DNA from 3 places in the Glaciecola sp. MF2-115 genome. Region 3 is predicted to be linked to each of the others. Evidence: predicted binding sites of a transcription regulator. Region 3 holds the regulator's gene; each other region holds the start of a gene.
The links. The regulator sigma-54, encoded in region 3, starts transcription at its own class of promoters, with help from an activator protein. The targets are predictions, from matches to a motif close to GTTGGCACGNNNNTNGNNT.
Positions count from the first base shown of each region.

Region 1: ACKLNX_RS12345 (LiaF domain-containing protein) is a predicted target of sigma-54. The motif match lies at 5,966-5,984, and genes of this name have one in related genera.
Region 2: ACKLNX_RS05855 (BON domain-containing protein) is a predicted target of sigma-54. The motif match lies at 7,875-7,893, and genes of this name have one in related genera.

Region 1 is NZ_JBLBVM010000054.1:77,078-88,165, reverse strand. It holds gene ACKLNX_RS12370 (Fic family protein) at 25-1,560, shown strand; partial or broken gene ACKLNX_RS12365 (RHS repeat-associated core domain-containing protein) at 1,764-2,153, shown strand; gene ACKLNX_RS12360 (diguanylate cyclase) at 2,255-3,991, shown strand; gene ACKLNX_RS12355 (hypothetical protein) at 4,008-4,481, opposite strand; gene ACKLNX_RS12350 (TIGR02647 family protein) at 4,846-5,082, opposite strand; gene ACKLNX_RS12345 (LiaF domain-containing protein) at 5,254-5,910, opposite strand; gene ACKLNX_RS12340 (VOC family protein) at 6,174-6,551, opposite strand; gene ACKLNX_RS12335 (YaeQ family protein) at 6,845-7,387, shown strand; gene ACKLNX_RS12330 (1-acyl-sn-glycerol-3-phosphate acyltransferase) at 7,468-8,601, shown strand; gene uvrD (DNA helicase II) at 8,605-10,776, opposite strand; gene ACKLNX_RS12320 (manganese efflux pump MntP family protein) at 11,004-11,088, shown strand, end outside.
Region 2 is NZ_JBLBVM010000044.1:80,187-91,274, forward strand. It holds gene ACKLNX_RS05840 (EAL domain-containing protein) at 1-2,634, opposite strand, end outside; gene pckA (phosphoenolpyruvate carboxykinase (ATP)) at 2,938-4,548, opposite strand; gene ACKLNX_RS05850 (TonB-dependent receptor) at 4,865-7,060, opposite strand; gene ACKLNX_RS05855 (BON domain-containing protein) at 7,289-7,840, opposite strand; gene ACKLNX_RS05860 (methyltransferase family protein) at 8,070-8,531, shown strand; gene greB (transcription elongation factor GreB) at 8,540-9,019, opposite strand; gene ACKLNX_RS05870 (Tex family protein) at 9,264-11,088, shown strand, end outside.
Region 3 is NZ_JBLBVM010000053.1:34,611-45,698, reverse strand. It holds gene lptA (lipopolysaccharide transport periplasmic protein LptA) at 1-171, shown strand, start outside; gene lptB (LPS export ABC transporter ATP-binding protein) at 168-893, shown strand; gene ACKLNX_RS11155 (RNA polymerase factor sigma-54) at 951-2,429, shown strand; gene hpf (ribosome hibernation promoting factor) at 2,453-2,740, shown strand; gene ptsN (PTS IIA-like nitrogen regulatory protein PtsN) at 2,754-3,197, shown strand; gene rapZ (RNase adapter RapZ) at 3,267-4,160, shown strand; gene ACKLNX_RS11135 (HPr family phosphocarrier protein) at 4,157-4,429, shown strand; gene mgtE (magnesium transporter) at 4,458-5,816, shown strand; gene ACKLNX_RS11125 (YigZ family protein) at 5,874-6,509, opposite strand; gene ACKLNX_RS11120 (DUF3429 domain-containing protein) at 6,750-7,226, shown strand; partial or broken gene ACKLNX_RS11115 (S8 family serine peptidase) at 7,473-9,308, opposite strand; gene arcB (aerobic respiration two-component sensor histidine kinase ArcB) at 9,791-11,088, opposite strand, start outside.

The sequences.
Region 1 (11,088 bases), on a different contig from region 3:
AATCCTCATTTTTAGGTGGGTAATATGGTATTGGCTAAACGCGCAAAATTCTTCGATGAAGAAATTTATCCAGAGCCTGAAGCTGAGCTGGTTGGATATGCTTGGCTTATCAATGAATTCCAACTAAGCGTTCCTGCTCCTAATGCGATATGCGCCATTGTTCCAGCTATAAACGCTAAACGAAGCAAAGGAAGGTGGTTAATATGGGGAAGCCGTTATCAGCCTGACGCTCATTGGTTTGCACAGTTAACATTTGCGTTGAAATATGAAGGTGCTGATTTAGCAATTATGAAAAGCTTATTTGGCGCTTTAGCAATCGAAGATATTACTGCTTCAGTTGAAAATGAAATAACAGGCGCGTATAGCCGCAGAATTTGGTTTTTCTATGAATGGCTTACTGCGCATATGTTACCCATTGGGGATGTTACTACTGGTAATTATGTTGACGCGCTAAATGAAGAACTACAATTTGGCTGCGCCAAAACCAAGGTTTCACGCCAACGAATAAATAATAACTTACCGGGTGTTAATGGGTTTTGTCCATTAATTAGAAGAACAGAGAAATTAGTTCAGTATATTGGTGAAAACCTAGATGAAAAAGCGGCAAAAAATATAGGGACTGTTCACAGTAACTTACTTGCAAGAGCGGCTGCATTTTTACTGCTTTCAGACTCTAAGGCTTCATATACCATTGAAGGAGAATCGCCTCCTCATAATCGTATAGAGCGATGGGGGAAAATTATCGGTCAAGCAGGCATGCAGCCATTAACCGTAGAAGAGATAGAACGTTTACAGAAAGTTGTTATTCCTGATGGTCGATTTATCCTGCCGGGAATTCGTTGCGTTGGCGGTTTTGTTGGGGAGCATGATCGTGTGACCAATATACCAATACCTGAACATATATCAGCAAAGCCAGAAGATCTTGATGAGCTGCTCGCTGCTTATCTAAATGCGCATGAATTAATGAAAGATTCAGGATTTCATCCTGTTTTAGCTGCTGCAATCATTGCCTTTTCGTTTGTTATTATTCATCCGTTAGAAGATGGTAATGGACGAATTCATCGCTACTTAATTCATCACGTATTAGCTGAGAGTGGCTTCACGCCTAAAGGGGTTATTTTCCCCGTATCAGCAGTCATTCTAGAAAAAATAGAAGAGTACAAAGCCGTGTTAGAGCAGTTTACTCAACCACGTTTGAAGTATGTTGAATGGCAACCGACTGAAGATAACAATGTTCATGTAACCAATGAAACGGCTGACTTGTATCGATATGGAGATATGACGCGCCAAGTGGAGTTTTTATTTGAGTGCGTAAAAGATACGGTAGACACTGTTCTTCCAGAGGAAGTTCTTTATCTAGAAAGATACGATGAGGTTTGGAACTATGTAAATAATCGATTTGACATGCCTCAGAAAAGCTTAAGCTTACTACTCAATTTTTTGCGTCAGAGTAATGGGCAATTATCGAAGAGAGCCAAAACTAAGGAGTTTTCAGCACTAACTGAAACCGAAGTAAAAGAAATCGAGAATAAATATCAGGAAGTGTTTTTACTTGATTAAGTGAGCCATTTTGTCAGTGAGCAGTTAGACATGTATAAGAGATAATACTTACTAACTGTTCAATAAATATGCTAAGATTGATGCGATTCAGTGACGAATTAACTTGTTCTTTCAAATATTGCCAAGGAAGTAAGGCCCTCTTTATACAGCATTTTATTCCCATTTCAAAAAGAAAGTAATCTGGATCAAGTTTCGGATTATTTTATATGCAGGCACGATACTATGATCCAGTGATTGGGCGGTTTTACTCAAATGACCCGCTAGATGCTGCAACATTTATAAGAAAAGGAAATATTCAAGGGTTTAACCGTTACGCATATGCAAACAATAATCCATACAAATACACAGATCCAAATGGCGAAAATCCAGTTTGCCTTACACCTTGGACTGCGTTGGCATGCGCTGGAGCAGCTGCGGTAGGTTATGGCGTATATAAATTTACCGACAAAACGGAAGATTTGGGAAATTCAAAGTTGAAAGAAATGGAAGCTGACAGTCGTCGACAAGAAGCATATATTAATTGCGTAAAATCAGGAGGCCGTAACTGTGGTGATATTGGTCCATCAGAAAGAGAGCTGAGTGTAGTGGTCTAATCATCTACAAGGTTAAAGAAACAAATAGTTTAAGGAAGGGTGCTCTTTTTTCTTAATAGACATACCATACTTAAGCGCAAGTATTCAGCAAAAGGTAGAACATGAACAAAACCACCAAAGGTGTGTTTTTATTATTTTTAGTCTTCATACATTTCGGCTTTAGCTCGAATGTAGTCGCTACCGATGGCGCGAAAAATTCAGATACTGAATTTCTACAAAACCAACATAAGTTTGCAGGCACATTAGAATACCAAATTGGAGTGAGTAGCCATTTAGAGTTGCAGGATATCGAAGCCGAGGGACAGTGGCTAGTTTCAGATGATGGCTGGATCAGAGAGGTGTTTTTCGACTCAAGTTTTTGGCTTGGCGACCACCCAAAAGTTGCGTGGCTTAAGTATAAAGCGGCGTCTGAAAGTAGTGAGCATTGGTTCGAACTGGCGTCAAGCGGTGTTACTAGAGCTTCACTTTATTATACAGATCAGGACGGAACGCAACGTTCAATTAATACAGATGATCCAGAATATCTTAATGGTTACCGTTCTAGATTCCTTACATTTCTTTTAACCGAAAACATGTTGGAGCAAACCTTATACATTAGAGTTGAATCCTCTAGCAAGTTACATATTCAAGTAAATACCTACGACTACTTCGACTACCTGCAGATGTCCTCGATAATTAACTTTATTTACGCGATAGGATACGGCGTTGTCTTAATTATGGTGCTTTACAATTTAATATTAGGTTGGTATCTCAAGGACTCCATCTATTACTTATATTCCTTCGCCATTTTATCTGCATTGTATTATCAGTTTTTCGCTCATGGACATGCTCGAATTTTCTTTCATTTGAATTGGGACTCGGTTAACCAATCATTAAATATGGCATCATTAGTGGCAATTGCCGCAGCGATGTATTTTCTTTATCGCTACGCAAATTTTCGTTATTTCTTCCCAATGGTGGCAAAGTATTTTAGAGCACTGATTCTTTTTGTTGTCTTGGCAATAGTCACGATGCTCTTCATAAGCGCAAATGCGGCTTTAAACTTATTGTTATTGATATCGGGTCCGATACTGACTATTTCACTCGTTTTAACCTTGTGGGCTCGATATAAGGGAGTAAGAGAGGCTGGCTATTTTGCACTCGCTTGGCTTGGTTATATTTTAGGTGGCTCAATTTGGCTAAGTTATTGGTTGGGGATACTGCCATTAAATCACTACGTAGAGTTGCCTTTATTGGCTGGCGCTGTCTTAGAAAGCGTACTTCTGTCCCTAGCGCTTGGATATAGAATTCAGAACCTTAATGAACAAACGGAGTTACTCGAAGCGAGTAATAGCCATTATAAAAACTTAAGTCAGCTTGATCCGCTCACTAAATTATCCAATCGAAGAGCATTTGATAAGCAATTATCATATTACGAACAACTTGAAATCAGTTATGGCTTGCTTCTTGTCGATATCGATAACTTTAAGGAGTTTAACGATACTCACGGTCATGTAGAAGGCGATAACGTACTGGTAGTATTGAGTGATGTATTGCGTAACACTTTAAGGGAAAGTGATTTAGCCGCAAGGCTTGGCGGTGAAGAGTTTGGTCTACTCATCGCCTGTTCTTCTGTTGAGCAGTTAGTGGAAATTGCGGAGAGAGCTAGAGAATCTTTCAGCGCACACGAGTTTATTATTAATAATAAAAGCTATTATGTTTCAGTTAGTATTGGTGTGGGCATGCGAGATGCAAATGACAGTTCTATCGAATTCATTGAAAGAATAGACCGAGCGCTTTACTTAGCTAAAGAAAGAGGTCGAAATCGAGTTCAAGTATCGTCTATTAATACAGAATAGGCGATAGAGAGCTCGCTTAGTCACGCCAATTCTTATCATAATCGGTATTGCTTTTGGCAAAAATAACCATGTCTAGCCAAAACATACCGATGATTGTTTTGGCAAATTTCTTAGGGCAAAAGGCCTGTTTCAGCTCGTTGATTTTATCCTCATCGAACCCTTTTTTTAACAAGCTTTGCAAACACTCAGCATACAAACTGTTTAAGGGGAGTGCATCCATACTAGGACACCTGAGTACTAGGTGATCTTTGGATTTTTTGCCCGCGAAGGGCACAACAATTACGCTTTCTTTATCTAATTCTTCAAGTTTTTCGGCTGGGAAGTGGTAATGCAAAATCAGCTCAGTCTCAAAAACATATTGATGGCAATTAGGGCGGTGACCTAAGTAGATTCGAGCAGACGCAAATAACCCTCTGAACATACGATGAAGTAAATTCTGATTATTAATAATCTCGATATATATGTTCGCTACTGCTGCGTCTTCTGTCATTTTAACGACTACTGCTTATGATTAACTTATTTTATTATGTTTGTTAGGAAAAAACAGTGGTGCGTTTACTCATTTTTGTTTGTGAGATCAGATACTGTCATTGGCAATTTTACTACTACAGGATAAACAATATATTACTAAAAGTGTTGTATCGTGATGATACAGAGGCATTGAATTATATATTTAGATGAGGTTTCTTATGGGGAAATTACACCTTTTTTGAATAGATGCTTTCAGCTTCAGGGGAGTGCTACTTGGTCGGCATGACCTTCTTTACGACAAAGGTTTTTGCAAAGGCAATATAACTTGTAAAATGACGACGCTTTCTCAACTCATGTGAGTGTTAGTCAGCGCCGTATTCACACTACTTATGCGTCAACGCTGATTGAATGACTGCTGCATGTTCTGCCAGATCATGACCTAAGTCAGTTAGGTAACCGCCATCTGGTTGATCAACAATGCCTTTGCTATATAAGCGTTGTGCTGCTGATACTAAACTAGGATCCGCATCATGATGTATTTTCAGGCCTTGCATTAAACTTTTATTTGGGAATTTTAAGATAAGGTTTAATTCTTCTGTAAGCTCTTTATTGAATGGCATAGGCTTCTCTTCTTAGGTTGACGTTAGACGGTAAAGTCGTGGTTCATAAGTATGAGTTGTTAGCATATAGCCGAAATAAAATAATTACAAAGAATGATCATCTAAATTTGAATTTTAATGATCTAGATCCACCTCATACCGATTTAAGAGAGCCTTTATTTTGGCTTAAGTTTACATCTTAGGATTAGAATCAAACATCGCTTTCATTTTGTTTGCGAAGGCAACAAAGTTTTCTTTCATCGTCGTTTTAATCTTAACACTGAGTTCAGATAACAATACGACGCCTTCAATGGTGATAGTAGGGGCATGTTTTGATGCGACGGAAGGGGCTTTGTTTTTTGCACTACCTAAAATGCAAAAAGCTTTAGATACAACGTTTACGTTCTCTGGAACATAAATTTTATCGCTACCTAAAATACTAATGACCTGTACCTTCACGTTTGGGCCAGTAAATAGTGCATTGGTAAAGTCGAGAGTTGATCCCCCAAGTAAAGTAAATAATTTAATTTCTTTTGGTACCGTCCAAATGCCGCTACGGTCAGTTTCACCCAGAATGTTAACCATAGTTTCCTGTTCTTCAGCAGGCGTTTTGCTATAGTTAACTTGAAATTGTTGCTCTTTTTGCTGCTTCAATGTGTCGTCTGGGGCTGGACCTAAGTCTTCTATTTGGTCCATCATCTCTTGGTGTGATGAAGTTGCGATAACAGCATCAAGTCGTCGTTCAAATGCTGCATTAGAAATAATGCCATGGCTATAATTATGAATTAGAACGTCAATAACTTCTTCTTTAACTTGTTCTATGGGTCTATCTTCTAATTTAACAGTCATGGTTATATTCCTTTTTTATCACTTAGTCAGATGAAAGATTGATTATGCTACGATAAAGCAAAGCTCGTACCAGAAAAATATATTCAATAAAAACAATAATTTAATTAATTTTTATTTTTTCAAATTGGTCATTTTTGCTATTTTTTAGTGTTTTCGAATCGATTATTAATATTTTAGTCAATTGCATCAGCGCAAGTTAGCGCAAATAAAATCATTAGAGCGCCCCAAAAACGAGACGCTCTATATTTGGCACTTGAAGGTGACTATTTTTGGGAATGCAAACCAAACATGTTTCCCTCTGAATCGTTCGCAAGGGTAATAAAACCGTATTCACCGATAGACATTTTCGACCGCTGAATTTTACCACCCGCTTCTTCTACTCTGGATTCTTCCTGTGCACAATCGTCACAAGAGAAGTAAACCAAAGTGCTATTACCTCCGGCAGGAAAACCGTTCATATGCACTAAGGCGCCACTTGCACCATACTGTTCCATATCTGCTGGGAACGCACGCATCTTAACGCTGGCATCCGTTGGGTCGCCAATTGTCTCAAAACTGACTTTCAGCACAGACTCGTAGAATTTTTGGGCTCTTTCAATATCATTCACATAAATTTCAAACCAACCTACTGGATTACTCATAATCATTTTCCTTTTAATTGTAAGCCTAGGTAATGAAATGAGCTCATTTAGTTAGGCTTTAATTGATTAAGTGAAATGTAAGCCAATAGGCTTGAATGCCTTCACCCATTTATTAGCCTACTCCTTTTTAGCTTAAAAATTCCACACATTTTTAAGTGTAGCAATGTAATCTTCTAAAAATCATTTCATATGTAGTGTACAATCCGCCGATAAATAGCGAGTAAAAGCGGGTTGAATTTTGATTTTTAATAAATCAATGCAATCGCCAAACTGAACGGAAGAACTGAAAAGAAATGGCACTCAAACCCACTATATACAAATTTAATGTCACGCTAGCGGACCTAAACAATCATCATTATCCAAATCTTAGTTTGACGGTGGCGCAACACCCCTCTGAAACATTAGAGCGCATGTTGGTGAGAGTGATGGTATTTTGCCTTCACTCCTTCGATGATAATGAAGGCTTGCTGGCCTTTACTAAAGGTTTGAGTTCTGTTGAAGAGCCAGATTTGTGGCAAAAGACACTTGATGACCAACTGCTTAGTTGGATTGATGTAGGTGAGCCAAGTTTTGATAGAATGAAAAAGGCTTGCCGACTTTCTAAAAGTACATTTGTATATAGCTTTAACTCCAAATCTGATGTTTGGTGGAAGCAAAACAGAGAACAACTTGAAGCGCTTCCCATAAAATTTTTTGCGTTCGAATGGGAGCAAATCAAGTTGCTAGCGAAAGAGATTGAACGTAAATCAACATGGTCAATCACAATTAGTGATGAATCAATTTTTGTAACGACGGCGAGTGAGCAGTTTGAAGTCAACTGGATAGCTTTGAAATAACGCTTACTTACCGCAGAAGATAGAAATAGGGAGTACAACTCCTATATTCAAGAAACAAAAACAAAGGTTAGAATAAATTTATGACGTCTAAATTTGACGAAATCAGGCCATACAACAACGAAGATTTGCCTGATGTACTAGAAAAACTCGTAAACAATAAAGAGTTTATACAAACGCTGGTAGCCTTTCGTTTTGCGCGTTGGCCGAAAATCACCAAGCCCTTTATTGGCTTCGTGATCAAACGTATCGTCAGTAAAAAGATAAAAACGATCAACAGCCTGCGTGAATTTCAGCGATTGGTTGAACCTTACATGCATCGCATGATCAGCAAAACTACCAAAGGTTTGAATATTACTGGCCTTGAAACCCTCGATTTATCAAAACCTTGTTTGTTTGTGAGTAATCACAGAGACATCGCCCTTGATCCTGCTTTTGTTAATTGGGCATTGCATATCAATGGCCAGGACACGGTTAGGATTGCTGTTGGTGATAACTTACTTAGCAAGGATTGGGTTGCTGACGTCATTCGCTTAAACAAATGTTTTGTCGTGCAACGTTCGGTAGAAGGGCGCAGGGAAAAGTTAGCAGCAGCTAAACTGCTTAGTGAATACATTCATCACTCATTGACCAGTGAGAAACAACATATTTGGATCGCACAGCGAGAGGGAAGAGCAAAAGATGGAGTTGATGTGACTAACCCAGCCATCGTTTCAATGCTCGCAATGAATAAACCCAAGGGTGTGGATTTTGCAGACTATATTGCAGAACTAAGAATTGTACCTGTTTCACTTTCCTACGAATTCGACCCATGCGATGTAAGCAAGGCTAAAGAGCTATGCCAGAAAGAACAAGACGGTGCTTATGATAAGCCCGACAACGAAGATATGAAGAGTATTGTTAACGGTATTACCGGAAAGAAGGGCAGAGTGAATGTGCACTTTGGGAAACTAGTCGGCGATCAGTTTGCGAGTACGAAAGAAGTCGCTGCCTTCCTTGATAAAGAAATTCTGGCTGGTTATCAAACTTATGCTACTTCAGAAATCGCTCTTCAACGCTTAGGTGAAACAGTGTCTGCTAAGCTTAACACTGCGCCAGCTGCTGAACTTGAAAAGGCGAGAGTTTATCTCGATTCACGTTTGGAGATGCTTAATCCTCAAGAGCAAGAGAAGCTTTTGAGGATGTATGCAAACCCATTAATTCGACTTTCAAACTAAATCTTAAGCAATTTTAGTTAACTTGGCATACGCCAACATCAGTATTTTTGTGCCTACTGAATCGAAATTGACGTGGACTCTTGCGTGTTCACCCGAGCCTTCGTAATTTAACACAGTGCCTTCACCAAATTTCTTGTGCTCGACGCGCTCACCTAATTTAAAACCGCTATCTTGAAACGCAGCGTGTGAGGTGGCTGAGCTAAATCGGTTATGCACAGGCTGTTTGATAACCGTTCTCAGTCTAATTTCCTCAATGAAATCACCCGGTATCTCTCGAATAAATCGTGAAGGCGTGTGGTACTTATCTTGACCGTAAATGCGACGAGTTTCAGCGTAAGTAATGAGTAGCTTTTCCATGGCGCGTGTCATACCGACGTAACATAGGCGGCGCTCTTCTTCTAACTTGCCAGGTTCGTCGTTGCTCATTTGGCTAGGGAACATGCCTTCCTCAACGCCTGCAAGGGTAACAAATGGAAACTCCAAGCCTTTTGCAGTATGAATCGTCATCATTTGCACGGCATCTTGATTGGCGTCAGCTTGCGCATCACCAGCTTCTAGAGAAGCATGCGCTAAAAATGCAGAAAGAGGGCTCATTTCTTCGGCCTCATCTGGTGCTTCAAATTGCTTACAAGCAGTGACCAATTCTTCCAAGTTTTCTACTCTTGCTTTGGCTTTCTCACCTTTTTCTGCTTGATACATTGCATATAAGCCAGCATGTTTTATGACGTGATCGGCTTTCTTTTCAAGCGCTAAGTCTTTCACATCCTGGGTCATTTGTAGGATCATCTCTACAAATCCTTTTAATGCATTAGCGGCGCGGCCTGAAAGCATATTTTGCGCTAACATTTTACTGCTCGCTTGCCACATTGGAATATCATTTTCACGTGCAAACTGGCGGATGTTTGATAATGTTTTGTCGCCTAAGCCACGGGTCGGTGTATTCACAACACGTTCGAAAGCTGCGTCATCAATTGGCTGATTAATCAGACGCAAATAAGCAAGGGCATCCTTGATTTCTTGACGTTCGAAGAAGCGCAAACCACCATAAATGCGATAAGCTAAACCTTCGTGCAAAAGGGCTTCTTCCAGTACACGTGATTGAGCATTGTTGCGATACAAAATAGCGCAATCTGACAAGGCCGCACCTTGCTCATAATGGGTTTTTATTTGTGAAATGATAAAGCGCGCTTCGTCTAAATCATTGAAGCCAGCGTAGAGCGCGATTTTCTCGCCTTCACCATCGTCGGTCCACAACTCCTTTCCTAAACGACCAGGATTGTGACCAATCACAGCATTCGCCGCATTCAATATATTAGAAGTGGAGCGGTAATTTTGTTCTAGCTTAATTGTATTGGCTGTAGGGTAGTCTTTCAAAAAGTGTGAGATGTTTTGAACATTCGCACCACGCCAGCCATATATGGATTGGTCATCATCGCCTACAATCATCATGTTATTGTTTTCACAAGACAGCAACTTTAACCATGCATATTGAATGTTGTTGGTGTCTTGGAATTCGTCTACCAGAACCGCGCGAAAGCGTTTTTGATAATGCTGTAATACCTGAGGATTATTAGCCCAAAGTTCGTGCGCGCGTAACAACAATTCTGCAAAATCGATGAGCCCAGAACGCTGACAAGTTTGTTCGTAGGCCGTATATATTTCTTTCATTTTTTGCTGCGTGTGATCACCATGCGTTTCGATATGTTTTGAACGCAGGCCTTCGTCTTTATTGCCGTTTATGTACCACTGAATTTGCTTAGGTGGCCAATGCTTTTCATCGAGATTCATCGACTTTAACAAACGCTTAATTAAACGGTATTGATCGTCAGAGTCGAGTATTTGGAAGTTTTCCGGCAAGCCTGCTTCTTCATAGTGAGCGCGCAATAAACGGTGGGCTAGGCCATGGAATGTACCAATCCACATACTATTTAGTGGCTGGCCCATCAATCGCTCGACACGCCCGCGCATTTCGCGCGCTGCTTTATTCGTAAACGTTACGGCTAGAATGCTGTATGGGGCAACTGACTCAACTTCCATTAACCAAGCAATACGATGCACCAATACTCGGGTTTTACCGCTGCCAGCACCGGCCAATATCAACATGTCTTGAGCGGGTGCGGCGACAGCTTCACGTTGCTTGTCGTTCAGGTCTTCGAGTAGTCGAGTTACGTCCATTAAAATTCTTTATTGTTTTGCATCAGATGGGCGAAGTATAACAATAAACCTGTGTGTTTATACAGCATAAACGAGTTTATTCGAGAATTTAAGTTTGGGATTCTTTAATTTCTTACTCTTATTAAGTTAAGATTATTAGTCGATGATATTTGAGATGATTATAGGTATCATTGGGCGTTTAGAAACTTACGTGACCTGTTGTGAAAAGTCTCTTATGAATGATGCACATGATTGAAGTAATTTTATTAGCGCTTGGCTTGAGCATGGATGTGTTCGCGGTTTCAATTGGTCTTGGTGTCGCTGCGAATGGAA
Region 2 (11,088 bases), on a different contig from region 3:
TTTCGCCATTAACAAAATGGTTTCAATTAAGGCATTGCTTGTTTCATCAACACCTATCTTATCCACGAAAGCCCTATCAATTTTAATGCAATCTACTGGAAACTTAATCAGATAGCTTAGCGATGAGTATCCCGTTCCGAAATCATCAATCGCAATTTTTACACCCACTTTTTTCAGGCGAGTAAGTACCTGGAGTGCTTTTGTTGAATCATCAGTAAGCAGCCTTTCTGTAATTTCAACAGTGATGGGTAAATCAACTGCATACTTTTCGATACATTCAATCCAATTTTTAAGTGCATGATCTTTGGTTTGGAATAGACGCGGTGAAACATTCACGGAAAGCTCTACAGGATGCTTATTTGCTCCGTGTGCAATTAAAGCCTGAGCCGAATTTTCGAGCATATACAAATCAATCTGATTGATTAATCCTGACTCTTCGGCAAGTTCGATAAATTCGAAAGGCGGTACAAACTGACCATCCTCTTTCTGCCATCTGGCTAAGGCTTCACACTTAGCTATGTTATTGTTCTTGAGATTTACAATTGGCTGGAAGTAAGGCAACAACACCTTATTATTGATGGCATCGATTAAATCGTTCAGCAGGTGGTGCTTATACTCTGAATTAACTTGCATCTCACGCGTATAAAACTGCTTCCCGTTTCGACCTGCTGATTTCACTTCATACATTGCCTGATCGGCTTTACGAACTAAAAGGTGTGCATCGTCGCCATCCTCTGGATACAGAGAAACCCCCATGCTCGCACTGCCGTGTATTAAGATATTATCTATCTCATAAGACTGTTGAAGGGCTTTCAGTATTTTATCTGTCACCGCGTCAATATGCTTGCATTCTTCGATGTCGCAAATGATAACGGCAAATTCATCACCACTGAGTCGAGATACGGTATCTGAGCTCCTAATAGATTGAGTGATTCGTTTTGCAGATTCAATCAGCAACTTATCACCCACCGCATGGCCGTGGTTATCGTTGACGGGTTTGAATCGATCAAGATCAATAAACAACACGCCTAGCTTACGCTGATTGTGCTTCGCGTCTTCAATCGCCAATGTCAGTCGGTCATTAAACAAAACACGATTAGGCAAATCGGTTAAAGCATCATAAGTGGCTTGATGCTCTATAATTCGAGCGCTTCTAACCTTGCTTGTAACGTCCTGAAAAGTACCTGTCAGATGCACGGATTCGTCCGACTCCCGCGACATTGTAGCGATTACTTTTATCCAAATATCATCGTATTTGTCTGCATTCAATTGGAGTTCTAGCTCAACCTGAATTGACTCATCAAAGGCCTTCTTTACTGCCTTCTGTAATGAGCTAAAGTCGCTCGGTTCGATTAGTGGTTCAAGCGAGGATAAATCATCTGGGTGAAAATCTGCAGGCTGCTGTAAGGTTTTGGAGGTCAATTCTGTCCATTGCGTAAACGTTCTAGAGTTATCCATTTTCCAGCCGCCGATATTCGCAACAATCCCCACTTTTTCTAAGAGTTGACGGTACTCATTTAGGGAAGCCTGCATCCTGTTGCCCTGCACTTGTTGACTGTAACGAAAAACAACAAAGCCACAAACAAACAAAGTGACTATTAATGAGATGAACCTCACCATAGTGATACTTGCAGGCAAGGGATACGCTGAATGGTTAGCAATTCCTGCAACTTCCCAAGTACCACCACCCACTTCAATAAAATAGCTTGCTCTATCATTTATGTTGAAAACTGCTGGGTCGCCATAAAATGTTTCTTGTAACTTGCCCAATGCGTCTATTTTACGAATAGCGATTTGCACATTGTTTCCAAGTTCAAGTAGCCCAGAGTTTCTATAAAGGGCATATTCGTTTAAGGGTGCGGAAATAATACCCCAAAGTTCTTTAGAATCCCCCTCACCCACAAACACGGGAGCCCTTCCGATAAAAGCAGTGCCACCTTGCACTAGATTTATAGGACCAGCCACCAGCACGTCACCCGTTTCAACTACCTGCAAAACCATGGATCGTTGCTCTTCATTTTGACGGTAATCAAGGCCTATAACGCTTTCATTTCCGGCGTATGGATATACGAAGTTAACCACTAAATCTTTAGCTGCTGCGAAGTTAATCAGCAATGGATCCTTTTTAAACAACTCTTTTGCATAGTTGCTAAACTCTTTCTCACCCAAGTCTGGTACGGCCGAAATATATGCTGAAAACCCAGTGATCATCGACAAATTAGTTCTTAAGTTTCCGTCTAATCGGGCTGAAACGGCACTTAGGGTTTGGATGACATCAAGTCTTATGCTGGTTTCATAATCTTTGTGTAAGTTAAAAACAAATGAACTCTGAATTAAAAGAGCTGAGACGACAATACTGATAAGAGCTAGGTATATCTTGCGCTTGTACCAGCATAGAAGAGTGATAGCGAAAGAAAGTAGGATAATAAAAATATAAGTGCCACCATTAACAAATGAAGCAATTAAAATGGTTTCTGGGAGCATATTTGGTGAGTGTGTCGCTAATTCAAGAGCTGGCACGCTGCCTTGTGCCGATACACCTATCTCAACATTAGGATTTCCTGCTGATAGTTCTTGAGCCGAACACAGCAACATCACTAGAAATGATTTTAAAATGAGCTTGAAAATAAGCAAAAATCCTCAACACAGATACGCCAATTGCTCTCAGGAGCATATTTAAACCTCAAGACAACTGACGCTTTGAGGTGGGAATGTATATGTGCTCTCTACCTTTTTTATCAGACATTTACTAATTAGACATGTAAATTGGTAGGCTGAATTGAAAAGTAGTGTGTTTGTTTAATCATTCGAGAATAAACCACAAAGTCTTTAGATTCAACTAACACAATTCATTGTTCATAACTTACTCACTTTGAATTTTAAGCAACTGCGCAATGTAACGCAGTGCTTAATCATTTTTGTGATGTTTCGAATTAACTAAGAGACGCCAAGAGTAGGCCCAGCACTGATTAGACTGCGCCCATGGGCTGTATCAGTGAATTTCTCGAAATTTTCAACAAACAGTCCGGCAAGGCTTTCTGCTTTCTCATACCATTGTTGAGCTTCAGCATAAGTACCTCGTGGGTCCAAAATATTGGCGTCGACACCAGCTAACTGTGTAGGAATGCTTAAGTTGAATATTGGTAGAATTTGGGACTCTTCTTCATCCATACTGCCATCTAAGATTGCATCGATGATGGCGCGTGTGGCCTTAATAGAAATACGTTCACCACTTCCATTCCAACCAGTATTAACTAAGTAAGCTTGAGCATTTGATGCTTTCATTCGTCGCTCTAATACGTTCGCGTATTGTGTCGGGTGCAATGTTAAAAATGCTGCGCCAAAACAACTAGAGAATGTAGGTGTCGGCTCAGTGATCCCACGTTCTGTGCCTGCAAGTTTCGCAGTAAAGCCTGATAGCAAGTAATACTGTGCTTGCTCTGGCGTTAACTTAGCAACCGCAGGAAGCACACCAAAAGCATCCGCGGTCAAAAATATTACTTTACTCGCATGGCCCGCTTTTGATATCGGTTTTACGATATTAGCGATATGATTTATTGGGTAGGAAACACGTGTGTTTTCTGTAATCGAATTATCGTAATAATCAATCTTACCCGCTTCATCGTGGGTTACGTTTTCCAACAAGGCATTGCGTCTAATAGCCGCATAAATATCAGGTTCGTTCTCTTTACTTAGGCTAATGGTTTTTGCATAACAACCGCCTTCCAAGTTAAATACACCATTGTCATCCCAACCATGTTCATCATCACCAATAAGCTGTCTTTTGGGGTCTGTTGAAAGCGTTGTTTTACCTGTGCCCGATAAACCGAAGAATATTGCTACATCGCCCTCTTTACCTACGTTTGCGCTGCAATGCATAGAAGCAATGCCCTGTAGTGGCAAGTAGTAATTCATGATAGCGAACATGCCTTTCTTCATTTCTCCGCCGTACCAAGTGCCGCCAATTAATTGAATACGCTCGGTTAAATTGAATGCAACGAAGTTTTCAGAATTGAGGCCTTGTTCTTGCCAATCTGGATTTGTGGTTTTTGCGCCATTCATCACGATAAAATCAGGTTTAAATTCAGCTAACTCTTCCTCACTTGGCGTAATGAACATATTGGTAACAAAATGGGCTTGCCACGCAACTTCTGTAATAAAGCGGACTGACATTCTAGTGTCTTTGTTAGCTCCGCAAAAAGCGTCGACGACAAACAGACGTTTGCCGCTAAGTTGGTCAGTCACCAGCTTTTTGAGCTGATCCCAAGTATTTTGCGTGATCGGTTTATTATCGTTCTTGCCTTGATCAGACCACCACAAGGTGTCTTCCGTTACACTGTCTTTAACAATGTATTTATCTTTTGGTGAACGCCCCGTGAATTTACCCGTTTTAACACAAACGGCTCCAGACTCAGTTACAAAACCCTTTTCAAAACCTTCTAGCTCAGGTTTTGTGGTTTCGTTAAAAAGAGTATCGTAGTCGGGGTTATGTAGAATTTCAGAATTTGTATTAATGTTGTAATCTTTCAATGAGTCGATCAAGTTCACCAGAGGATCTCTTTATTTAGGAAGTATTTGGCGCAGTAGTTTACTGTTTTTGAAACCTATCCTCTACTATTTAACTGCATAAAAGGTATAAAAATTGCGAATTCAGACAAAAGTCTGATAATTCACTCTGTTTTTATAAGGTTAATTCTGAAAGTGTTGCTGAATGATTACAAAATTGACAGACAATTTGTAAATTATTGACTGAAAGAGTCTTGGTCTGAAAGCATCAAACAAGAAGATAACGAATTTCAACTCTTAGGAAGCAGAACGCAAGCTAAGAGTTGAAGTAAGTTAGTAAATTTTAAAGCTCATTTACCTAGAAGGTCATTCTATAACGCAAACCAAATTCACTCGCATCATTGCTCAGAACTTGTAAGATATAATCACCCGTGTTCAATCGAGCATTATCATAGCGCTCGTCAAAAATGTTACGACCATATAAGGAAAGCGTCCAATCCTCACTCGCTGGTGAGTAAGAAACCGTGAAGTTTACCAATTCACGACTATCGATTTCCGTTAATCGACCTGGATCTGAAGTAGGCTCACCGTACATTTCACCACGATAAGAATAATCCACTCTAGTGACAACATTTGCGCCGTTTTCCAATTCAAATTCATAACTTGGACTAATCGAAGCAGTTACTTCAGGTGTTAATGGTGCAACTGGTTTAACCCCATCTTGCTCATCTACATCAACATCAATGTACCCAAAGCTAGTGTGTAACTTGAAGTTGTCTGTTGCGTTCCAAGTACTTTCCCACTCAACGCCGCGCGAAGTTTGTGCAACAACTAAGTTAGTCGTATTGAATCCGCCTTCAGCAGTGGTGCTTACTTGGTACGGCAAATCATCAAATTCAGTATTGAACAAGGCAATGCTCATGCTGAAATTGTTTGTCACCATACCTTTCAAACCAACTTCATAGTTTATAGCAGTGATATTTTCAGACGCTACAAAGCAAGTGATGTCACCGAATAGGCAGTATGGACGAGCAGGGAACTGGCCTGATTGATAGCCATTTTGAATGCTTCCGTAAACGTTAAGACCATTTTCAAGCGTGTAGTTGGCAGATAAATCGAAAGAGACTTCACTCCAGCTATCCTCCGCAAAAACAGGGCCGATGCCCACATCAGCTGATGCTTCTTTCTTATCTTTTGAATAACGTAAACCACCTGAAACGCGCAAGTCGTCATTCACTTCATAGCCAAGGTTTGCAAAAATTGCTTGGCTAGTCGTTTTTTGATCTAGGTCTAGTAGATTTGGACCGGCATTAAATGCAGAGCCCTCAGATTGTAAATTACTACCTTCTTCGCTAAACCAGTAAACGCCGGAAACAAAATCAACCTCACCAACGTAACCGTTCAGTTGAAACTCAATAGATGTTTGATCGGCATCGCCACGTTCTGGGAATTGGTCCAAAAAGAAATTAGTACCATCGTCATCAAGTCCGGCTTTGTACTCAGAGCTTCTTTTGCTCACAATCGCTCTTGATGAAAGCGTATCAGACCAATTCCAATCAGCCGTTAAAGAAATCCCAGACGCTTGATTGCTTACTGTTGTTACTTCTTTAGCACCTGAAGCACTATCATACGGGTCTTGTGTAGTATCAGAGTTACGCAAAGGGCCCGAAGGAAGCGGCGCACCAAATCGCATACCCGTGTAATAAGCACCTGTAGGTACTTCATCGATTAGCGTTTGATATGGACGTAAACCGCCTTCACCATCATTGTGATCAGCCGTTAGCACCAAACTAAAATCATCATTTGTTGCATATCTTACTGACAAACGACCATAAAACTCTTGAGTTTCACCCACATCGTATTCGGCATCAGGGACATTAATAAACTCACCTAAGCCATCACGAGCGTTAAAGCCTGCGTTCAAATTAAACGAAAGGGCTGGACTAAGCTCTCTATTTAGGAACAAATCCGCCTTCTTGCGACCGCGCGTACCCAATTCAACGCCAATTGTAGTAACAGCTACTTCATCAGGTTGCTTAGTGATGATGTTAATAGCACCACCAATTGAGTTACGCCCATAAAGAGTACCTTGTGGGCCTCGCAACACTTCGATTCGCTCAATGTTATTCAGGTTCCAGTTTTGACCAACTTGACGTCCCAAATAAACACCATCCACATATACGCTGACGCCTGGATCGGTCGTAATCAAGTGGTCTTGTAAACCAATACCACGAATGAAAGGGTTAGCTGATGATGTATGGCCTGCAGAAAAGCCTGTCACGTTTAAATTTGGTACAAATTTACCTACGTCAGTCAGGTCTGTGATCCCTTGCGCAGCTAAAGCATCACCGTTGAATGCACTCATAGCAATCGGTACTTCATAAATGACTTGTGCACGTTTAGTTGCGGTAACAGTAATACTCTCTATGTAGCTTTCTTCTTCCGTTTGTTCCTGTGCAACAACTTGACCCGATACTGCCAAAGCGATCGCAGAACTCAGCAAACTAAGCTTTATGCTCTTGAAAGGTTTTTTCTGGATATGGTTTTTAGACATCTTGATTTTTCCCTAATTGCGCTCACTAAATGAGCTGTGACAATTTAAATTCTTTAACGGGCGCAATTATATACTGAGAAGTAATAGAAGGTGTTATTTTAAGGGTGTTTTTTTGTGACGAATGAACAAAAAAAAGCTGAAGCCCTTTCGAGCTTCAGCGAAATTTTACTCAACGAGTGTTGAGATTAGTGGGTGACAGGGAAAGCTCACCCGAGGGATGCAGTGAAACTATTCACTATCGGCTTCAATTTCCAAGTTATCGGTTACTGATGCCACGTCGTTGGTATTTTCCGCAATCGCGACAATTAGGTCACGCTCAGCATCAGAGTCGACTTTACCGTTCAATGTCACTTTACGGTCATCTACATCTACGTCAATATCTAAACCAGATACTTCAGACTCGAAAATCAAACGACTAGTGATGACAGTGTTGATTTTAGCATCAGTGAAGTTGGACGCCTGTTCTGACTCTTGTTTCATATCAGGGTTAAACACCGTCAGGTTGTTCTGTACGTCTTTTACACCTTCTATGCTCACGACCAATTCTTCAGCTAGCTCTTTCTCAATTTCGTTATCTACTTTACCCGTTAAGGTAATAGTACCCATTTTTACATCGGTATTGATATCAAACGAATTCAGATTGCCATTAAAAAGTAGTGTTGCTTCTGCTTTACCGTCAATCCAAGCATCCATCGCTTCTTTTTCCCAGCTATTTGTAGCTGCCATTGCCGGTAGACTTAAACCTGTTACTAATGCCAATGAAATCAATGTGCGTTTCATAACTTTCTCCTTTGTTTAAAGTTCACCTCCACTGATGCTAATCACATGCCAACTATTAAAATATTGATTATTATGCAAAAATTATAAGCTGCTTATTGTGGCTATGAAAAATATACAGCTTACATTGTATTTTTTTCTCTATACTGCAATAAGGAGCTTGACCTTAGACCTAACTTTAAGCATTAACATCGTGTTCTAGATAAAAATTAATCTTTTAAAGGAACAAAGAATGAAGGGCCTTGAACTCCGAATACCACCAGCTGCTGTTGCTGTTTTGCTTGTATTGGCAATGTGGGGAATCAATCAAGTCACCCCTAGCATCGCTATTTCGTGGCCGATACGAATAGCGGTGGCAGTGCTAATGCTAGTTGTCTCAATATCGATATTATTGTTGAGTATTAGGGAATTCAGTAAGGCTAAAACAACGCTCACACCATTAGAGCCTAAACGCGCGAGTGCTTTGCTTCAATCTGGTGTTTTTGCCTTTACTCGCAATCCAATTTACTTGGCCCTATTGATCTGCTTAATTGCATTTGCGGTGATACTGGCAAACGCTTTTGCCCTGCTAGGCGCAGTGCTATTCTATTTCTATCTAACCCAGTTTCAAATAAAGCCAGAGGAGCGGGCGCTCAAAGAGTGTTTTGGAGAGGAATATTTAGCATATCTAAAACGTGTGCGTCGTTGGCTGTGAAGCGAATCTCAACTTTGCTGATACTCAATTGAATTCACGTACCATTCCGCGGTGCCTTTTGGTGTTTTTACCGTAAATACGTCATCGACTTCTTTTTTCAACAAGGCTCTCGCCATAGGTGAATCAATAGAAATATAGTCTTTTACGTCACCATAAATTTCTTCAGGGCCTACTATTCTGAAGCGCTTCTTTTCACCGGCATCGTTTTCAATTTCAACCCAAGCCCCAAAAAATACCTTACCCGCTTGTTCAGGACGGAAGTCAACAATCGTGAGTTCCGGAAGCAGTTTACGTAAAAATCTGACTCTCCTATCAATCTGGCGTAAAACACGCTTGTTAAAAGTGTAATCAGCATTTTCTGAGCGATCGCCTAAACTAGCCGCCCAAGTGACTATTTTCGTTATTTCTGGCCGTTTCTCATACCATAAATAATCATGCTCGTTTTTAAGCTTAGTGTAACCTTCACGTGTGATAAGTTTAGTTTTCAAATAGTTATCCGAAGTAAGTGACGTTCAACATCTATTCCGACATATTAATGCATAAAGTACTTTAACCGCTATCACTGAATGCTATAATCGATGTTATAAACATTGCGCCAAGTTATTATTTTTGTATCTTATGAAATATAAATAATACTGTGCAGAGCCTTTATAAAGAAAGCCCTTATTTAGAGAGCACTTATGCAAAGCGCCCTATTCAATCAAATCTTCTATTTCAATTATTGAGTTGTTAATGATCATCGAGAAAATTGCTTCCGAGTTAAACGCATCACCAAAACAAATTCAAGCCGCGGTGGCTTTATTAGACGAAGGTTCAACCGTACCTTTTATTGCTCGTTACCGTAAAGAAGCCACTCAAGGCTTAGACGATACGCAACTACGAAACCTAGAACAACGTTTAGGTTATTTACGTGAATTAGAAGCACGTCGAAACGTTATTCTGAAATCAATAGAAGAACAAGGCAAGTTAGAAGATGGCTTAAAAGCAAAATTGCTAGCTGCCGACAACAAAACAACGCTTGAAGATCTGTACTTACCATTCAAACCGCGTCGACGCACTAAAGGTCAGATAGCCATTGAAGCCGGTTTAGAACCTCTTGCTAATGAACTCTATAACAATGCCAATGCCCAACCAGAGGCCTTAGCCGAACAGTATATTAATGTTGAGCATAAAATTACAGATGCAAAAGCAGCTTTAGATGGTGCGAAGTTTATTCTGATGGAACGCTTCGCTGAGAACGCAGATTTATTGCAGAGTATTCGCCAATACCTTACGCGCAACGCCCATGTGAAAAGTGTTGTCAGCCCAGGAAAAGAAACCGAAGGCCAAAAATATAAAGACTATTTTGATTACACTGAAAAGTATTCAAAGATCCCCTCACACCGTGCTTTAGCAATGTTCAGAGGTCGTAATGAGGGCATACTGCAAATTAATATCGATGCCGACCCACAACAGGAAGAAGGTGCTCGACGCTCGCATGGCGAAGAGATTATCGAACAGTTTCTGAATATCCGTTTAAGTGACTCACCGCGCGATCAATGGCTACGCTCAGTGGTGCAATGGACTTGGAAAGTCAAAATATTACTGCATATGGAAACCGAGCTATTTGGTACTTTGCGTGAGCAAGCGGAAGCAGAGGCCATCAAAGTATTCGCGAAAAATTTGAATGACCTTCTAATGGCTGCGCCTGCTGGTCCGAAAGTGACTATGGGCTTAGATCCCGGTATTAGAACTGGCGTTAAATTAGCGATTGTTGATGCAACAGGTAAAGTCATTCACACCACCACCTTCTTCCCACATGCGCCTCAAAACCAATGGGATAAGTCAAAACGTACTTTAGCCATGTTATGTAAACAGCATAAAGTGGATTTGATCAGCATCGGCAATGGTACGGGCTCGCGTGAAACCGACAAGCTCGTTGGTGAAATGATGAAAGACGAGCCAGAATTAAAGGTCCAACGCATTGTTATCAGTGAAGCTGGAGCATCTGTTTATTCCGCGTCAGAACTGGCTTCAAACGAATTACCGGGTATGGACGTATCTTTGCGCGGCGCGGTGTCGATTGCACGACGTTTGCAAGACCCGCTTGCTGAACTAGTCAAAATTGAACCCAAAGCGATTGGTGTTGGTCAATATCAACATGACGTTAGTCAGAGTCAGTTAGGTAAGTCCTTGGAAACGGTCATTGAAGATTGTGTAAATGCCGTCGGTGTTGATTTAAATACTGCGAGCCCGGCTTTGTTATCACATGTATCAGGTTTGAACAAAACACTAGCCAATAACATCGTTATGTTCCGCGATGCGCACGGTGCTTTTGAAGATCGCAAAGCCCTGAAAAAGGTCGAACGCTTAGGGCCAAAAGCATACGAGCAGGCGGCAGGTTTCTTAAGAGTGATGAATGGCAAGAATGCCCTCGATGCTTCAGCTGTTCACCCAGAAGCTTATCCGGTAGTTGATATTATTGCTTCAAAGGCCAATGTCGCTGTTAACGATATGTTGGGTAATACAGAGCTATTAAAACAATTGAATCCAGAAGAGTTCGTCACTGAAGAATTCG
Region 3 (11,088 bases):
AATGCCTTCAGCATAAAAACAGATTCAATCATTTATGATATTGAGAAAGAACAATGGCAAGCACAAAAGAATACCGACAGCCAACAACAAGTTGTGACGGTGTTTGATGGTGCTACCTTGAAGAAAACGAAAGAAGCGCTTGAAAAGAATAAAAAGGAAACCGATAAGTGAGTGCACTGGTTGCCAAAAACTTAGCTAAATCATACAAATCAAGACAAGTTGTAAGAGACGTAAGCTTAGAAGTTTCTAGAGGTCAGATCGTTGGTCTATTAGGTCCTAACGGTGCCGGTAAAACAACCACGTTTTATATGATCGTGGGTTTAGTGCCACTCGATAAAGGCGAGATTTGTATCGACCAACTCGATATGTCGATACAGCCCATGCATGAGCGCGCTCGTCACGGCATCGGGTATTTACCTCAAGAGGCATCTATTTTTCGTAAATTAACAGTTTATGAAAACTTAATGGCTATTCTACAAACTCGCAAAGAGCTCACAAAAGATCAACGTGAACAACAAGCTGACGATTTAATGGATGAGTTTAATGTCAACCATATTAGAAATAATTTAGGGATGAGTTTATCCGGTGGAGAGCGCCGCCGTGTTGAAATTGCGAGGGCTTTGGCAGCCAATCCAAAATTTATTTTGCTCGATGAACCCTTCGCCGGTGTTGACCCAATTTCTGTTAATGATATAAAGAAGATAATTCAGCAATTAAAAGAACGAAACATAGGTGTATTGATTACAGACCATAATGTAAGAGAAACTTTAGATGTGTGTGAAAAAGCTTATATTGTGAGTCACGGTGAACTGATTGCATCAGGAACTGCTGATGAGGTACTCAGTAACCAAAAAGTAAGAGACGTATATCTCGGCGACCAATTTGTACTATAGGTGTATCATGTTTAGTAATAGGGAAAATTTACCTCTAAAAAGCACTGAAGGAAATCGATGAAACCTTCATTGCAGTTAAAGTTTAGTCAACAACTAACAATGACGCCGCAACTTCAGCAGGCGATTAAATTACTACAACTATCTACTCTTGATTTACAACAAGAAATTCAAGAAGCGCTTGATTCTAATCCTTTATTAGAAATAGATGAATCAGATCGCAACGGTGAAAACTCTAATAATGACTCAGATACTCAAGGTGATCTTGATACGAATAATTTGAGCGCTGATAATTCAGATAATGTTGATAGCCACGATGCTCTCGAAAACAATCAAATACCCGACGACTTACCCATAGATAGCTCATGGGAAGACTACATGAGCTCATCTTCTGCACCAGCGAACATATCTAATGGTCCCGCTGACGATGATTATGTGTTTCAGGGCGAAACGACTGAGAACATTCAAGACCATCTTATTTGGCAAATGGAATTAACCCCCTTCTCAGAAATTGATCGTTCGATCGCAATAGCTATTATCGACTCTATTGATGAATCTGGTTACTTAACTGTTAGCTGCGAAGAAATATTAGATAGTTTACAAAACGAAGAGATCGAACTGGACGAAGTTGAATGTGTATTAAAGCGTATTCAAATGTTTGATCCAATTGGCGCTGGTTCTCGCAGCCCGCAAGAATGTTTAATGGTGCAATTGGCGCAATTCGATTCGAACACACCGTGGTTAGCTGAAGCAAGATTGTTACTTACAGAGCACTGTGATCTTCTGAGCAGCAAAGATTATCGAACATTAATGCGTAAAACGCGTTTGAAAGAAGATCAACTGCGTGAAGCAATGCGTTTGTTGCAAACTCTCAACCCTCGCCCAGGCAGCGCGATCCCCGTTAAAGATTCTGAATACGTCATTCCTGATGTAACGGTTGTGAAAAAAAATGGCCGTTGGACTGTGGAGTTAAACGACGACTCTTTACCGCCCTTAATTGTCAATAAAGAATACGAAGCGCTTAGTAAAAGCACAAAAAATTCGAACGATTCTCAATATATAAAGTCACATCTACAAGAAGCAAAATGGTTTATTAAAAGCTTAGAAAGCCGCAATGAAACTTTACTAAAAGTATCTCATTGTATTGTTCAGCAACAAATGGGATTTTTTGAGCATGGGCCTGAAATGATGCGTCCAATGGTCTTGAATGATGTTGCTGAAATGGTGGACATGCACGAATCAACTATTTCTCGAGTGACCACTCAGAAATATATGCATACACCTAGAGGGATTTTTGAGCTTAAGTACTTCTTCTCTAGTCATGTTTCAACCGAATCAGGCGGAGAGTGTTCATCGACAGCCATTCGAGCATTAATCAAAAAGCTTGTAGCTGCAGAAGTAGCGAGTAAACCACTTAGTGATAGCAAGATTGCGCAGTTGTTGGCCGATCAAGGTATTCAAGTTGCACGGCGAACCATTGCGAAATATCGAGAGTCTCTCTCGATTCCCCCGTCGAACCAACGAAAAAGTCTATTGTAGACTACATAAGAGGACGTAACATTATGCAAATAAATCTAACTGGTCACCACGTTGATATTACCGATTCACTCAGAGCATACGTCGACACCAAATTCGAAAAGTTAGAGCGACATTTCGACCATATAAGCAATGTCCATGTCGTATTGAATGTAGAAAAAATCAAGCAAAAAGCTGAGGCGACACTACACTTAAAAGGTGATGTGGTGCACGCTAATGCTGAACATAATGATATGTATGCCGCCATAGACGGATTAATTGACAAGTTAGATCGCCAAGTGATCAAACATAAGGAAAAATCAAAGCGACATTAGTCGTCAACGTATTATGATTATATCTGATATTATTTCACTGGATCGCACTGAATGTGCGGTTCAGTGCCAAAGCAAAAAAAGAATTTTTGAAGTCATTAGCGAAATTGCGGTCAAAGAAAATCCACAATTAGATATCGGCGACGTCTTGTCTAGCATGTTAGCTCGAGAAAAAATGGGAAGCACTGGTATCGGTAATGGTATAGCTATTCCACATGGTCGCATTGAGGGTATAAGTGATATTGTCGCCATTGTTGTAACGAGTGAAGAAGGGATTGAGTTTGATGCTATAGATGACAAACCCGTGGACATTTTTTTTGCTTTATTAGTCCCTAGCGAACAAACGCAAGAACATCTTCAAACGCTATCGTCCATTGCCCAAAAACTCAGTGAAAATAGTATTGTTAAAGCCATAAGAAGCGCAAAAAGCCGAGATGAAATCATATCCGCTTTAGCCTAAGAAAGCCGACAGCGCGGTTAAATGAAATACCGTTCAGTAACAGTCAACAGATTATAAGGTCCTATATACGTGAAGCTTTTGATTATCAGTGGTCGCTCAGGTTCAGGCAAGTCAATTGCACTCAGAGCTTTAGAAGATTTAGGCTACTATTGCGTTGATAATATTCCAGTCAATCTCCTCCCGACTCTTATCCACACATTAGCTGATGAAAGCGAAAACGTCGCTGTCAGTGTTGATGTGCGAAACATGCCAAAAATGGCACACGAACTCAGTGAGATAGTCGATTTCTTACCTAAAGTGTGGGACGTCACCATTCTTTATCTTGATGCAAGCGACGATGTCTTGATCAAACGTTACAGCGAAACAAGACGCTTACATCCGCTGTTTAAACTAAACAAATCACTCGCCGAATCGATTGAAGCAGAAAGAGAAATACTCGTTCCTGTATCTGAAAAAGCTGATTTGCATATCAACACCGATAATCTTTCACTTCACGAATTATCTGAGTTAATCCGCGAGCGCGTTCTAGGCAAGAAAAGTACAAACTTAGTAATTGTCTTTGAATCGTTTGGCTTTAAATATGGTATTCCAAAAGACGCAGACTACGTCTTCGATGCTCGCTTTCTACCAAACCCGCACTGGGAACCCGACTTAAAGCCGCTCACTGGCTTAGATGGCCCTGTGCAATTGTTTCTTGGTTCTCAACCACTAGTGACAAAATTCATTTGGCAGATTCAAAACTTGATTTCAACTTGGTTACCTCACCTTGAGCGTAACAACCGCAGCTATGTGACTGTTGCAATTGGTTGCACAGGTGGTCAGCATCGCTCAGTATTTGTTGCCGAATCGCTCACTAGTAGTTTTAGAGCGAGCCATGGCGACGTACAAATACGACACCGTGAATTGAAGCATATTAAACAGGAGAGCGCTGATTCAGATAAGGAAAATGAGTCAAAAGCATGATTATCGAAAAACAACTGACCATTGTTAATAAGTTGGGCTTGCACGCACGCGCGGCAACTCAGCTAGCAAAATTAGCCAATCAGTTTGAATCAAAGATCACTATCCACCAAGGCGAAAAAGAAGCATTTGCAAATAGTGTTTTAGCGCTTATGATGCTTGAAAGCAGTCAAGGCAAGCAAGTATTACTGCGTTGCGAAGGAAATGATGCAGAGAGCGCTATAGAAGCAATTGAAAACCTCATTGTTAATAAATTCAACGAAGACGAGTAAGTTTTTACAGCAATAAAATTAGGGTCTCATGGCTGAAACAGTTGAACTAAACAATATACAAAATCAGTTAACCTCGATAAGTGAATCACTTAACGACGGTACTTTTGTGCAAGTTCGAAAACTGTTACACGATTTACCCTCCAGTGATGTTGCCTTACTTTTAGAATCCAGCCCAAGCAAAACACGTAACGAACTTTGGCAGCTTATCGATGCTGACTTCCATGGTGACGTCTTAGAAGAGTTATCTGAAGATGTTCGAAACGGTATCATTTCCAAAATGGTGCCCTCAAGTGTTGTAGATGCACTTGAAGACATGGATACCGATGACTTAGCTGAAACGCTGAGCTCTTTACCAGACGCAGTCCTGCAAAGCATTCTGAAATCGATGGATGCACAAGACCGTTTACGCGCAGAAAAAGCCTTATCTTATGGTGAAGAGACCGCCGGTTTCATAATGAATACCGACACCATCACATTGCGACCGGATGTGACTATCGATGTTGTACTCCGATATTTGCGCCTAAAAGGCGAGCTACCTGAGAACACCGATACACTATATGTGGTGAATCGCCATGATAATTTAATCGGTACTGTGCCCGTTACAAAGCTTCTGACCTCACCTCCTGAAATGAGCGTGAACGAAATTATGAATGAAGAAGCCGAGACCATTCCAGTTGACATGAGTGACAGTGAAGTCGCTAGCATGTTTGAACGTTACGATTGGCTGTCCGCTCCTGTTATTGATAAAAACAAAACATTACTTGGCCGAATTACCATCGATGACGTCGTTGATATTATTCGTGAAGACGCTGAGCATTCCATGATGAGTATGGCGGGTTTGGACGATGAAGAAGATACCTTCGCGCCCGTTGGAAAAAGTACACAACGACGCTCTATTTGGCTAGGTGTTAACTTAGTTACAGCCTTAATGGCGGCAGCGGTGAGTGATCTATTTGAGGCGACACTGAGTCAGCTTGCAGTATTAGCAATACTGAATACCATAGTGCCAAGCATGGGTGGTGTTGCCGGCAACCAAACGCTCACTCTTGTCATTCGTGGTATGGCCTTGGGTCATGTCAGCGCAAGTAACTCAGTATGGTTAGTGAAAAAAGAACTCGCTATCGGCTTCTTAAACGGTGTCATTTGGGCTTCACTTATCGCTTCAGTGATCGCACTTTGGAAGCAAGACTTTATGTTAGGTGTCGTGATTGCTTTTGCGATGATGGTCAATATGATTGCGGCAGGCTTGGCAGGTGCAACGCTCCCCATTATCATGAAAAAGCTAAAAATCGATCCGGCCTTGGCTGGCAGTGTCATACTAACCACAATCACAGACGTCGTGGGCATATTTGCGTTTTTAGGTACGGCAACGCTTTTCTTAATTTAAGATAAAGTTGCCAGAGGCATGTTCTTTACTGTTTTTTCTGATTACTTTTCTTTCTGTTTACTTTTCTGGCTCTTTGTTTTCAATATCAGGACGAGAAACCCTAATATTATTCGAACTCAGATCTATTAAGGCTTGATGTAATTCATCAGCATCACTGGTCGCCACAGCAAAGCGTTGTATAACATTTGACTGATAAGTTGACTGAATATTTTCGACATCATGCGCTTCCAACAATCTCGATATCGCCCCTTGAAAGGTGTAATCATATTCAATCTCAAATTCGGTTCTGCTTACTTTTAATTTCAAGGGTAAATCTTGTAATACAAGCGCAACTGCATCTGAATAGGCGCGTTGTAATCCACCCGTTCCAAGTTTAGTACCGCCAAAATACCTGACCACGGCAACCGCGACATCACCTAAGCCACTATGTTGAAGAATTTTAAGCATCGGCATTCCTGCCGTACCACTGGGTTCGCCATCATCGCTCATTGAGCGCTCTGTGCTATCAGGTGAGCCTGCAATATATGCCCAGCAAACGTGATTGGCTTGCGGGTTATCCGCTTTTAACCGTTTAACAAACGTATCTGCTTGCTGCCTATCGCTCGCGTTAATAACTGTGGTAATAAATTTACTTCGCTTTATTTCGAGCTCTACGGTTTTTTCACTCGCAGGTATTGAGTAACTTTTTATCATTAATATCTAACTACCAAATTATCAGGATAAGCATTCACTTTTTGGGTATTACTTGTCAAAGTTCGGATTACTTTATCTATCTGTGTTGTGAGAGTTTTCGTGCGTGTTCTCATGTTTTTAATTATACCCCATAAAGACAATTGAAAAGCCGCTAGCACTTCATTAACTCTTATTTTAGCCATCTGTTTTCGAACTAAACGCGTATAGGCTTTAAGTAGATATTTATCAAAAGAGCGCACTATGACGGAAAAAGCAAACAATACAGCCATTATCTATGGTATCGCGGGTCTTATCCCATTCGTGGCTTGTACGATTTTGGTTTACTTTTTACCTAAGCCTACAGCATTGCTAGTCGCTAAAGTCTTTGTCTGCTATTCGACCGTCATCTTGTCTTTTCTTAGCGGGATCCTTTGGGGTACAGCACTTCAAAAAGACACAATGACAAATGCCAAAAAACAGCTATTCGCAGTTTCAATCGGTATGAGTTTGCTCGCTTGGGTAACACTTGTCATCGTTATGTTGTCTTCGCAAATGTCGTCATTCTTTATAACCGCAGCTATCGCCATCAATGCCTTGGCCTTCTATACTTTAAGAATTTTTGAGCGCAGGTTATGCGACACAAACTACCCCGAATGGTTTACTCAGCTGCGTAACTGGCTCACCCCTATTGTCGTGATCAGTCATTTTTCTATCGCCGCCTTAGTACTAAATTTATGATGAATAGCTAGCACTAAGTGTCTCAGGTAAAAATACCTACGGATAATTTAAGCCATCAACAAGCATTAAAATACAGTAGAGGACAAGACGAAAGTAAGCGGCTCTTTTTGCGGTTCGCCTCAAAAGACGATAGTTTTGTGAATTGTTATGAATAATATTTAAGGTAATTGCCTTAAATAAGAAAAAGCCCCCTAGTTTCCTAGAGGGCTAAATAAATAGCTGAGTGGAACGTTCTTCAGCTTTCTATTAAAAAACAACGCTCACTTGCGCAGTGCAAGTGCTGGTGCCTTGTTCACATACTTGATAGACATAACTACCCCCACCTTTAGTGTTAAGAGCGTCGGTGTAGCTTCCATCATTGCTTGTTGTACTTATCAACTGTCCATCTCTAAAAATGTCCACTTGTGGAACAGAAGTACCACTCCAAGTAAGATCAACCTTTTGTGAGCCTTTAGATTTATAACCATTAGCTTCTAAAGAAAAATCGCCTGATGGTGGTGGCGGCGGCGGAGGTGGCTCAACCGAACCGTCACAACTGTTAGCATCTAAATATGCACTCGCACTTGCAGCCTGAACGATGCCGTAACCAAAGTTAACATCTTTACCAGAAGCACCTGAATCTAATGCAGTCGCTTTCAATGCGGCTCTAATATCTTCACCAGTACAAGTTGGGTGGTTAGACCAAACTAAGGCAGCGATACCAGAAACGGCTGGCGTCGCCATAGAAGTACCACTTAAGAAACCGTAGTCACTTGCACCAATACTCACACTCATATTCGTGGCTGCTAGCAATGCGTCTCTGTCTTCAAGAGCTGCGCCAACGGCAGGAATAGACGTCGTATTGGTATCACCTAAAGTTCCGTAGAGTACACCACTTTCATTATTAATAATGACTGCGCCAATGCCGCCTGATTGCTCACAATTGTTCACCTTATCAAAGAATGAAACAACACCACGGTCAATCACACAAATCTTACCTGAAGCGCCTCCGTTTGTTCCTTCAGCTGTACCCATGAAAAATGTTGCTGCAGATACATTACCTGTATTTTCCATCGCTGATGATACGAATGCACTACCGTCTGCTGACAAACCTGATGAGGTGGCTAGTCCAGCAGGGAAAGTAGATAGAGTGTCAACACCACCCGCTGTCACTTCAACACAAGTTGTTTCGTCTGTAACAACTCTTCTTCCTTTACCCGTTGTACAAGATGGATACTGTGAGAAGCTAGCTATATTGTTATTCGCGTCATTTGCTCCAATCATCATTACCGCAGAATAACCTGCAGGATATGAACGAACAGAGTTGCCATCGTTACCTGCTGCAGCTAGTACCAAACCACCAGCATCTCTAAAGGATTTAAATGCGTTTTCTTCTGTGCTATTTGCACCGCCACCGCCTAAACTCATATTGATTATGTTAGCGCCAGCATTACTACAAAGCTGCGCTGCTTGAGCTAGATCCGAAGAGTATCCCCAACCTGCGGCATTAAATACTTTGATAATGTGTAAATCAACACCAGGAGCCATGCCTTTAACACCGAAGCTATTGTCAGCAGCACCTATTGTGCCAGCGACATGAGTACCGTGCTCACCACCCGCTTCAAACCAATTGCCAGTTCCTGAATCATTATCGCCAGTTACTCTGTCCCACAAAAAGTCGGGGTTAGATTGATCTAATCCAGAGTCAATAACACAAACTTACATACCAGCGTTTGCATTAAATGCGACTTGGTCAGCTTGCGCTTGATAGAATGCATATGGCGTGATTTGTTGAACCATTGGGTCGCCAAGATCATCGTTGAATAAAGCGGATGCTTTACGTATTTGGTCTTTTTCGATAAGTTTAATATGCGGGTTTTTTAGAACACCTTTGATCTCAGAAAGATCCATTGAACTAAATTCTGCAGCGATAAAACCATCTGCATCAACTTTAATATCACCACCCATCTGTTTCGTGAGTGCTTTAACAATTCCCTTGCCTTTGCTGTCCACTTGAATAATAACTCGTTCTGACGCTGCTGCTGATGTGCCTAATGCCAACATCGTGGCAACAGCTAAAGACTTAACTTGAAAGTTTTTCATTGAGTACTACCTAATTATTAGTTTATTTTCGTAGAGTTTCAGCAAGCGAAGTTAGAAAAGTCATTTAGGATCAAGCAGATGTAAGAGGTAAATAAGACCTAATACTGCGATAATGACAAAATATAATCCGCAAAGCCGTGTAAACAAAGTAACTATTAATTAACAAAATATCAACACATCAATTTAATGAATGTTAAAAAACTAAGTAAAAGAGAAGATTAGGGTAATTTTTAACTATAAAAAACAGTGTGCATGTATAAAAAACCGGCATAAAAAAACCGACATTAATGTCGGTTTTTGAGTTATTGGTATTTTAGATTTCATTAACGCGTTCTGCATGACGCACCTATAACTAGAAAAGCAATCCCCATCAAACCTGCAGTTGCTGGAGTTGGTAAATAAGTAAGGTTCATTGAATAAGTTTCTCCAAGGAAACTGACAAAGTGAAAGTGCTAACTTTAATAGAAATCTCGAGGTATCAATTAGTCATCTATCTTATTAGCATTCACCCATTCTAAAAGGTGCTCAACGTCCTTCTCAATTGCCATGTCTAACTCTTCGACCCAGTCGTGCACATTTTCCCACCAAGCAGGGTGGTCGCCTTGTTGGATCTTATTCGCTGTTTGCTGAACTCGCATTAAACCAACAGATCCTGCAGCACCTTTTATTTTGTGAGCTTGTGAGCATACTTCTGCTTTTTCATCAGCGGCGAGTGATACGTTTAGCAACTCCATATACTCTGGAATTTTTTCTTGGAAGACGCCCAAACTAGTGCGTACCATGTCTTCACCGATTGTATCGATAAGCATTTGCAACATATCAACATCGAGTATTTTATCCACTTTCGGAATACTCACCACTTCGCTCGTAGCTGGTCTTTCTTGCTCATGTTGTTCGCTACCAAAGAGTTCATTAAATACTTCAATGACACGGCTCTTTTTGATTGGTTTAGCAATTATGTCATCCATGCCATTGTCTAAGTATTCTTGCCGTTTTTGAATGACGTTTGCAGTCAACGCTACTATTGGAGTTTGCAATACTAATTCTTCATCATGCAAGGTTTTAGCTACATCGAAGCCACTCATGTCCGGCAATTGAATATCGAGTAGGATGAGGTCGTATTCTGTTTTACGTGCCATTTCTATTGCTTCGGTGCCAGTCATAGCAACTTCCACACGTTGACCTAACTTTTCTAATAAAGCTTTGGCTACCATCACATTCAGTTCAATATCTTCAACTAAAAGAATGTTTAAATTACTGACTTCTAATTCAGCCATTCTCGCTTGCTGTTGACTAATCGCGACCGGTAATACAATTTCAAAACACGTGCCTTGACCAACCACACTATGAACAAGAATTTCACCATTCATCTTATCAACCATTTGCTTACAAATTGCCAAGCCTATTCCAGTTCCGGTGGCTGATTGGTGATCGGGGTGATCTACCTGGTAATACATTGCAAAAATCTTATCTAGTTCTTGCTCTGGAATTCCGACACCTGTATCCGTAATACGGAACGTCACTTTTGCGTTCCCTGCTCCCTCAATCACCGCTTCAACAGTTAACTTCACTTCACCTTTTTGTGTGAATTTAAGGGCATTGAACAAAATATTCCACAGCACTTGGCGCAGCCTCGTTCCGTCGGCTTCAATAGCTGCTGGAATTGGCTCAAGAATTTCAGACTTAAATGATAGATTTTTATCTTGGGCTAATAAGCGAATAATACTGCTTATTTCATTAGTAAAGTCGCGTAGATTGATGGTTTTGAGGTCAATCTCAA